One region of the Stenotrophomonas sp. ATs4 genome, then DNA from elsewhere that is predicted to be linked to it. Evidence: riboswitches for the same ligand, from Rfam matches in the RefSeq annotation. Region 1 holds a riboswitch; the other holds the start of a gene.

Evidence for each region. Region 1 has a riboswitch for thiamine pyrophosphate ahead of ABR323_RS08945 (TonB-dependent receptor). Riboswitches for the same ligand answer to the same signal wherever they lie in the genome.
Region 2: it holds a riboswitch for thiamine pyrophosphate, as region 1 does, so the genes downstream of both, thiC (phosphomethylpyrimidine synthase ThiC) here and ABR323_RS08945 (TonB-dependent receptor) in region 1, are expected to answer to the same signal.

Annotation. Positions count from the first base shown of each region.
Region 1 is NZ_JBLYPK010000004.1:179,018-183,384, forward strand. Features, by position in the region: gene ABR323_RS08935 (glycine zipper 2TM domain-containing protein) at 1-323, shown strand, start outside; gene ABR323_RS08940 (phosphotransferase enzyme family protein) at 449-1,573, shown strand; TPP riboswitch at 1,698-1,792, shown strand; gene ABR323_RS08945 (TonB-dependent receptor) at 1,863-4,052, shown strand; gene pnuC (nicotinamide riboside transporter PnuC) at 4,061-4,367, shown strand, end outside.
Region 2 is NZ_JBLYPK010000009.1:96,218-100,584, forward strand. Features, by position in the region: gene ggt (gamma-glutamyltransferase) at 1-366, shown strand, start outside; gene ABR323_RS16510 (BCCT family transporter) at 644-2,221, opposite strand; TPP riboswitch at 2,468-2,569, shown strand; gene thiC (phosphomethylpyrimidine synthase ThiC) at 2,652-4,367, shown strand, end outside.

The DNA of each region.
Region 1 (4,367 bases):
GGAAGGACAAGCGCACCCTGGTCGGCGCCGTGGTCGGTGGCGTGGCCGGCAACCTGCTCTCCAACGGTGATCCCGCTGCGACTGTCGGCGGCGCTGTGGCCGGCGGCGCGATCGGCAACCTGACCACCTCCGACCGCCGCGACCGTCGTTACTACGACAATCGCCGTTACGAGAACCGTTACGACAACCGCTACGACCGCCGTTACGACCGTGGCTACTACCGCAGCGGCTACTACGACCGTGGCGATGACCGCCGCTGGCAGCGCGAGCGCTACTACGACAACCGCTACTACAACGACCGCGGTCGCCATCGCGGCTGGTAAGCAGCGCGGCATCCCCCATGCCGATGCACGGACGGGCGGGTCGATGACCCGCCCGTTTGCGTTGGCCGCGTTCATGGCGTTGAATGCGCAGCCTTGGATGTGACTTTTCCCTCATTGGCTGCGGCATGACGTCTTCCTCCCATCGCGTGCAGGGCCTCAACAACGACGAGGTTGCTGCCGACTGGCCACCGATCAGCGCGCAGGACATCGTCTGGCTGCACGCACGCTACCCACAGCTGGCTGCCGACAGCCAACCGCGCTGGCACAGCCCACGCCCGCTGTCGGCCGCCGCCATCGTGGAGGGCACGCACGGCGCGGTGTTCATCAAGCGCCACCACCACAGCGTGCGCAGCGCAGCCTGCCTGGAAGAAGAGCACCGCTTCATCGCTCATCTCGCCACTGCTGGCGTACCGGTGGTGCAGGTGCTGTCGGCGGCCGATGGCCACACCGCCGTCGAGCATGGCCAATGGACCTTTGAACTGCATGCTGTTGGCGCGGGCGAAGACCTCTATCGCGACGCTGTGTCGTGGTCGCTGTTGACCGATATCGCGCGGGCCTGCGAAGCCGGACGTGCACTCGCGCAGTTGCATCGTGCTGCGGCCCGCTACCACGCACCCCAGCGCAGCACCCATGTGCTGGTCGCGCGCGACGATCTGATCCGTGCCGACGATCCCATCGCGGCGATCAAGGCAGAACTGCACGAGCGTCCCGGCCTGGCCCGTTATCTCGCGCGCATTCCGTGGGAAGCGCAGCTGCAGCGCGACGTGCTGCCATGGCATGCCGGCCTGGCCGAACGCCTGCGCCACGAGCCACGGCTGTGGGCGCATAACGACTGGCATGTCTCCAACCTGCTGTGGCGCGACGGGCAGGTCAGCACCGTGCTGGATTTCGGCCTGGCCTCGCCTACCAGCGCACTGTTCGATCTCGCCACCGCGATCGAGCGCAATGCGATCGCGTGGCTGGAACTTGAGCGCGGCATGGACGCGGTGCGCATCGATATCGCGCTGGCCCTGCTCGATGGCTACCGCCAGGTGCTGCCGCTGTCGGCGGCACGTGTGCACCTGCTGGCAGACCTGCTGCCGATGGTCCATTTCGACTTCGCACTGTCCGAAGTGGAGTACTTCGAAGGCGTCACCGGCTCGACCACGAACGCGGATGTGGCGTGGCAGCCCTTCATGCTGGGGCACCCTGCGTGGTTCCACAGCACGCCCGGAAAGGCACTGCTGCAGGCCCTGCGCGCCGCTGCGTGACCCGGGTACGCCGGGCCATGCCTGGCGGCACCTGCCGCGTGGCTGGGGTCAGAGCCCTTTCCGCCGGAAAGGGATCCGACCCCGGGGGACGCTCGCAAATCCGTACCATTTGTAGTGAAATGGTCACCTGAAGCGGGGGTGCCTGGATTGCCAGGCTGAGAGAGTCCCTTGGAACCTGATCCGGTTTGCACCGGCGTAGGGAGCTTTGAGCCGCAGCCACACCCCCGTCATGGGCCGGTGCACCTGCGCGCCGTCGCTTCGTCTCCCTTGTTGTCCGAAGACGAATCGAATGAACCGCTGCCTGCGCCCCACCCTGCTCTCCCTCGCCCTCTGCGCCGCGCTGCCGCTGCACGCCAGCGAGGCCGAGGCGTCCCCTGATGCGGCTGCCACTGGCGCCGAACGCTCGCCGACCGAACTGGCGGCGGTGCGCGTGCAGGCCGGCAAACCGAAGACCGATACCTCACGCGTGAACGCCTTCGGTGGCGGCAGCTGGAAGGACACACCGGCGTCGGTGAACGTGCTCGAGCGCGATTACCTCGACCGCCGCCAGGTACGTTCGCTGTCCGAGCTGGCCAGCAACGATGCCTCGCTGGGTGATGCCTACGCGCCGGTGGGTTACTACCAGAACATCGCCATCCGTGGCTTCGCGCTGGACGCGGCCACCGGCTACCGCTTCAACGGCCTGTCCATCGCCGGCGAACAGCGCCTGGCGCTGGAGAACGTGCAGTCGGTGGAGATCCTCAAGGGTGAAGCCGGCCTGGCTGCAGGCGTGATGGCGCCCGGCGGCATCATCAACTACATCGGCAAGCGCCCGGCCGAAGTGCGCACCGCCACACTCGGTACCGATTCGGAAGGCTCGCGCTACGTCGCCGTCGATGTCGGCCACTGGATCACCCCGCGTTTCGGCCTGCGCCTGAATGCTGCATGGGACTCCAGCAATTCCTATGTCGAGCACGCCGATGGCCGTCGCAACTTCTACTCGCTGGCCGCCGACTGGCTGATCGGCGAGCGCGGCAAGCTGGAAGTGGATGCCAACTACCAGACCAGTTCACAGCGTTCGGTGTCCGGCTACCAGCTGCTGGGCGCGCGCGACCTGCCGCGCGGCGTCGATCGCGAGCACCTGCTCGGCTACCAGCCGTGGCAGCGTCCGGTGGATATTGCCAGCACCAACATCACCGCGCTGCATACCTACGACTTCAACGAGGCCTGGCAGTCGCGCGTTTCGGTCGGCCACAGCCGCTCGGTCATCGATGACAACGTCGCCTTCGCCTATGGCTGCTACTACGCCGTGCAGTGCGCCGATGGCAGCGTGCCGGGCAACTACTTCGCGCCCAATGGCGACTACGACGTCTACGACTACCGCAGCCCGGATGACACCCGCCGCAACCAGCAGGCCCGTGCCGAACTGCGTGGCCGCTTCGAGACCGGCAGCGTCGGCCATGAGCTGACCCTCGGTGCCGACTACTTCCGCCGCACCGTGGACAAGCGCCCGAGCGTCAACGAATACGTCGGCACCACCAACATCCACGACGCGCAGGTGCCGGTGTTCGCGCCGTCGCCGAAGATGCCGGGCCCGTCCGCACGGCGCCTGGACAGTCGCCAGACCGCGTTCTTCGCGCTGGACCGGATCAGCTTCGGCGATGACTGGCAGTGGCTGGCCGGCGGCCGCTTCGTGCGCCTGGACGAGCGCGCCTATGACAAGCGTGGCACCCCGCAGCGGCACAGCCGCCTGTCGCGCTTCCTGCCGCAGACCGCGGTGGTGTGGAAGGCCACCGACCAGCTCAACGCCTACGCCAGCTATGTGCGCGGCATCTCGCTGGGCCAGGAAGCGCCGTTCTGGACCAGCAACGCCGACACCTTCCTGCCGTCGGTACAGTCGCGGCAGGTGGAAGTGGGCGTGAAGTACGTGCCGGTCGAAGCGCTGACGCTGGGCGCAGCGGTGTTCCGCATTTCGCAGCCGTACCAGTACGCCAAACCGGACAACAGCGACGTCGGCTACACCTTCATCGAAGAGGGCACCCAGACCCACACCGGCCTGGAGCTGACCGCCAACGGCCAGCTGACCGATGCACTGCAGATCGTGGCCAGCGCCAGCGTGCTGCAGGCGCGCGCGCGCGACACCGGCACCCCGGCCTATGAAGGCCATCAGCTGGTGAACGTGCCGAAGGTGCGCGCCAGCGTGCACGTGGCCTACGCGCTGCCGTTCGTGCAGGGCCTGGATGTGACCGGTGGCTGGCGCTATGCCGGGGCCAATGTCGCCCGCGCCGACGGTGGGGTGCGCGCACCGGACTACTCGGTGTTCGACGCTGGCCTGCGTTTCCAGCATCGCCTGCACGAGCGCGCGGTGACCTGGAACCTGTCGGTGGACAACGTGTTCAACCGCTTCTACTGGCGCGATACCGGCAGCAGCGGCGGTGACTACTACCTGTTCCCCGGCGCACCGCGACAGGCCCGCCTGTCGGTGACGTTCGCGCTGTGAGCGGCGTGATGCTGGAGTGGACCGCCGCGCTGTGCAGCATCCTCGGCGTCTGGCTGATGGCCCGGCGCCGGCTGGCGGCGTGGCCGGTGGGCCTGCTGTCGGTGGCGCTGTACGGGCTGGTGTTCGCCGAGGCCAAGCTGTACTCGGACACTCTGCTGCAGGTCGCCTTCGGTGGCTTCCTGGTCTACGGCTGGCTCAACTGGCGGCAGCACGCCGCCGATGAGGGCAGCATCCGCATCGTGCCGCTGGCGCGCGGCAAGCTGTTGCGCGACCTGGCCATCGGCCTGTGCGGTGGCGTGGCGCTGGGTGCGGCCA
Region 2 (4,367 bases), on a different contig from region 1:
GGCAAGCCGTACGCCAGCTTCGGCGTGATGGGCGGCGCGATGCAGCCGCAGGGCCACGCGCAGATCGTGATGAATCTGGTGGACTTCGGCATGAACCTGCAGGAGGCCGGTGATGCACCGCGCATCCAGCATGAAGGTTCCACCGAACCGACCGGGCAGGCCACGGCGATGACCGATGGTGGTGAGGTGAATCTGGAAACCGGCTTCCCGTACGAGACGGTGCGTGCGCTGATGCGCAAGGGGCATCGCATCGTGTTCGCCGACGGCCCGTATGGTGGCTACCAGGCGATCCTGCGTGATCCGGACACGGGCGTGTACTACGGTGCTTCGGAGAGTCGAAAGGATGGGCAGGCAGCGGGGTATTGAGGTTTCCGGCCACGGACAGTTTCCGTGGCCATCACCGCAGGAAAAGAAAAAAGAAGAGCAAGAGCAACGGCAACAGCCGCGCGCTTTGGGTTGGGGTCGGATCCGTTTTCCGCAGGAAAACGGATCCGACCCCTTCTTGTTTTCCGATACACCTCATCCACGCATGGCGTGGATCTACTACCCACACCGCCCCGCCCAACCAGCAGCAACCCAGAGCCGCGTTTGCTGTTGCCGTTGCTTGAAGAAAGCGGTGCAGCCGCAGGCTGCAAAACAACCCTCAATCCTGATCCTGCGCGCGCGCTGCCTCCGCCTGGGTCTCCTCCTGCGCCGCCATCTCGCGTGCGATCCACGCATCGATCATGTGCCGCTGGCGCTGCGCCTGCCGCCGCTCGCGGGTGTACTCCTGGTCCAGCACCCGGTACAGCGACACCATCACCAGCACCATCAGCAGCGCAAACGGCAACGCCGCAATCGTGATCATGCCCTGCAGCGCATCCAACCCGCCCGCGAGTAGCAGCGCACCGGCAATCAGCGCCACGCCCACGCCCCAGGCCAGCTTGCGCTTGGGGGGCGGATCGCCGGCCTCGTCGGTGGACATGCTGGCCAGCACCAGCACCGCCGAGTCGGCCGAGGTCACGAAGAAGATCATCAGCAGCACCAGCGCGATGCACGACAGCAGCAACGGCAGCGGCATGCTGTCGAACATGGTGAACAGCACCGTCTCGTAGCCGTTGCCCAGCGCCTGCAGCAGGTCGGCCTGGCCGAAGATCTGCATCCAGATCGCGGTGCCGCCGAATACCGAGAACCAGAAGAAGCCCAGCAGCGTCGGCGCCAGTACCACGCCGATCACGAACTCGCGCACGCTGCGTCCACGCGAGATACGTGCGATGAACGAGCCGACGAACGGAGCCCAGGAAATCCACCAGGCCCAGTAGAAGATCGTCCAGTCGGCCACCCAGGTGCTGGACGAGAACGGCGACATGCGCAGGCTCATCGTCACCAGCTGGTTGAGGTAGGAGCCCAGCGTGGTGGTGAAAGTATTGAAGATCGCGCCGGTGGGGCCAAGCACCAGCACCAGAAGCAACAACACGGCGGCCAACGCCAGATTGAAGTTGGACAGCCATTTGACACCACGGTCGACGCCGCTGAGCGTGGAGGCCATGTACAGCACGAACGCCACCGCAATGATCACCAGCTGCAGCGGAGGGCCCGCGTGCAGGCCGAACACGCGCTCCATGCCAGCGGCGATCTGGATGGTGCCGAAGCCCAGCGTGGTGGCAACACCGATTGCCGTTGCAACGACAGCGGCAATATTGACCACACGCCCGATCCAGCCACGATGGTGGCGACCGATGATCGGCTGCAGCATGTCGCTGACCAGGCCACGCCCGTTGCGGTTGAACTGGAACCAGGCCATCGCCAGGCCGATCAGCGCATAGATGGCCCATGGGTGCAGGCCCCAATGGAAGAACACATAACGCATGGCGGCGCGCGCGGCGTCCATGCTTTCGGGGGCCAGCCCCTCCGGAGGCTTGCTGAAGTGCGAAATGGGCTCGGCGGCGCCCCAGAACACCAGGCCGATGCCCATGCCGGCGGCGAACAGCATCGACATCCAGCTGGCGCGCGAGAATTCCGGTTCGGCGTCTTCGCCACCGATGCGCAGGTTGCCGAAGCGGCCGAAGGCGAGATACATCAGGAACACCAGCGCCAGGAACACGACCAGCAGGTACAGCCAGCCAATGCCGCGGATGAGTTCACCGAGGATGCTCTGCACCACGGCATTGAAGGGGCCCGGTGCAACACCGGCAAGCAGCACCAGCAGCAGAACCAGTGCGATGGAAACGCGAAACACCATGAAGGGGCTTCTCCGATCAAGGGATTGAGGGGAGCGAGCAGAGCTTGCTGCGAGGGGCCGGCGGCATGCAGCACGAACCGGGCAGGGGCCGCGAAGGCGGCGAGCGGAACATCGGTCGCAGCGACACGATGCGCGTGCACGTTACTGAACGCGATGTCACGGTTCTGTTAATACAGAAACAGCGGATCCACGCCGTGCGTGGATGCAACAGCCAGGAGCTGCAGTGCGTTCTATGCTCTAATGCGCACCAAGAAGCGGGGGTACCGCGGCCATGTGGCCACGGTTGAGACAGTCCCTTGGAACCTGATCCGGCTCATACCGGCGTAGGGAAGCTTTGCAATGCAGCCATGCCCGGACTCCGCCCAAGGACCGTCCGGGCGCGGCAGCAGTGCGCCGCCGCTTCGTCCCCGACCTACCTGGACGATGCCCGATGAACGCACAGCTCTCCGCCCTGCAGCAACAGGCCCAGCAACTCTCCGAATCCGTGACCCGGCCGATTCCCGGTTCGCGCAAGATCCACGTGCCCGGTTCACGCCCGGATCTGCAGGTGCCGATGCGCGAGATCGCGCTGACCCGCACGCCGACGCTGTTCGGCGGCGAAGAGAATGCACCGGTCACGGTCTACGACACGTCCGGCCCCTACACCGATCCGGACGTGCGCATCGATCTGTCCGCCGGTTTGCCGGAACTGCGTCGCGGCTGGGTGGAAGAGCGCGGTGATACCGAGCAGCTCGACGGCCTGAGTTCGTCGTTCGGCCGCGATCGCGAACATGACCCGAAGCTCGACGCTGTGCGCTTCCCCGCGCGCAGCCTGCCACGCCGGGCGCGTGCAGGTGCGAACGTCACCCAGATGCACTACGCACGCCGCGGCATCATCACCCCGGAGATGGAGTTCGTCGCCATCCGCGAGAACCAGCGGCTGGACGCGATCCGCGATGCCAGCCTGCTGCAGCAGCATCCGGGCGAGGCATTTGGTGCCTCGATCCAGAAGATCATCACACCGGAGTTTGTGCGCGATGAGATCGCACGCGGCCGCGCGGTGCTGCCCAACAACATCAACCACCCGGAAAGCGAGCCGATGATCATCGGCCGCAATTTCCTGACCAAGATCAACGCCAACATCGGCAACAGCGCCGTCTCTTCGGGCATTGCCGAGGAAGTGGAGAAACTGGTGTGGGCGATCCGCTGGGGTGGCGACACGGTGATGGACCTGTCCACCGGCAAGCACATCCACGAAACCCGTGAATGGATCATCCGCAATTCGCCGGTGGCGATCGGTACCGTGCCGATCTACCAGGCGCTGGAGAAGGTCGATGGCCGCGCCGAAGCGCTCACCTGGGAGATCTTCCGCGACACGCTGATCGAGCAGGCCGAGCAGGGCGTGGACTACTTCACCATCCACGCCGGCGTGCTGCTGCGCTACGTGCCGCTCACTGCAAAGCGCGTGACCGGCATCGTCAGTCGCGGCGGCTCGATCATGGCCAAGTGGTGCCTGGCCCACCACAAGGAAAACTTCCTCTACACGCATTTCGAAGACATCTGCGAAATCATGAAGGCCTACGACGTGACCTTCTCGCTGGGTGACGGCCTGCGCCCGGGCTGCATTGCCGATGCCAACGATGCTGCGCAGTTCGGTGAGCTGGAGACGCTGGGCGAACTGACGAAGATCGCCTGGAAGCACGACGTGCAGACCATGATCGAAGGCCCCGGCCATGTGCCGATGCAGCTGATCAAAGAGAACATGGACAAGCAGCTGCGCGAGTGCGGCGAAGCACCGTTCTATACGCTGGGCCCGCTCACCACCGACATCGCGCCGGGCTACGACCACATCACCAGTGCGATCGGTGCGGCGATGATCGGCTGGTTCGGTACTGCCATGCTCTGCTACGTGACGCCGAAGGAACATCTGGGCCTGCCCAACCGCCAGGATGTGCGCGACGGCATCATGGCCTATCGCATCGCCGCGCATGCAGCCGACCTGGCCAAGGGCCACCCTGGCGCGCAGGTGCGCGACAACGCGCTGAGCAAGGCACGCTTCGAGTTCCGCTGGGAAGACCAGTTCCACCTTGGCCTGGATCCGGAGAAGGCCAAGGAGTTCCACGACGAAACCCTGCCGAAGGATGCGCACAAGCTGGCGCACTTCTGC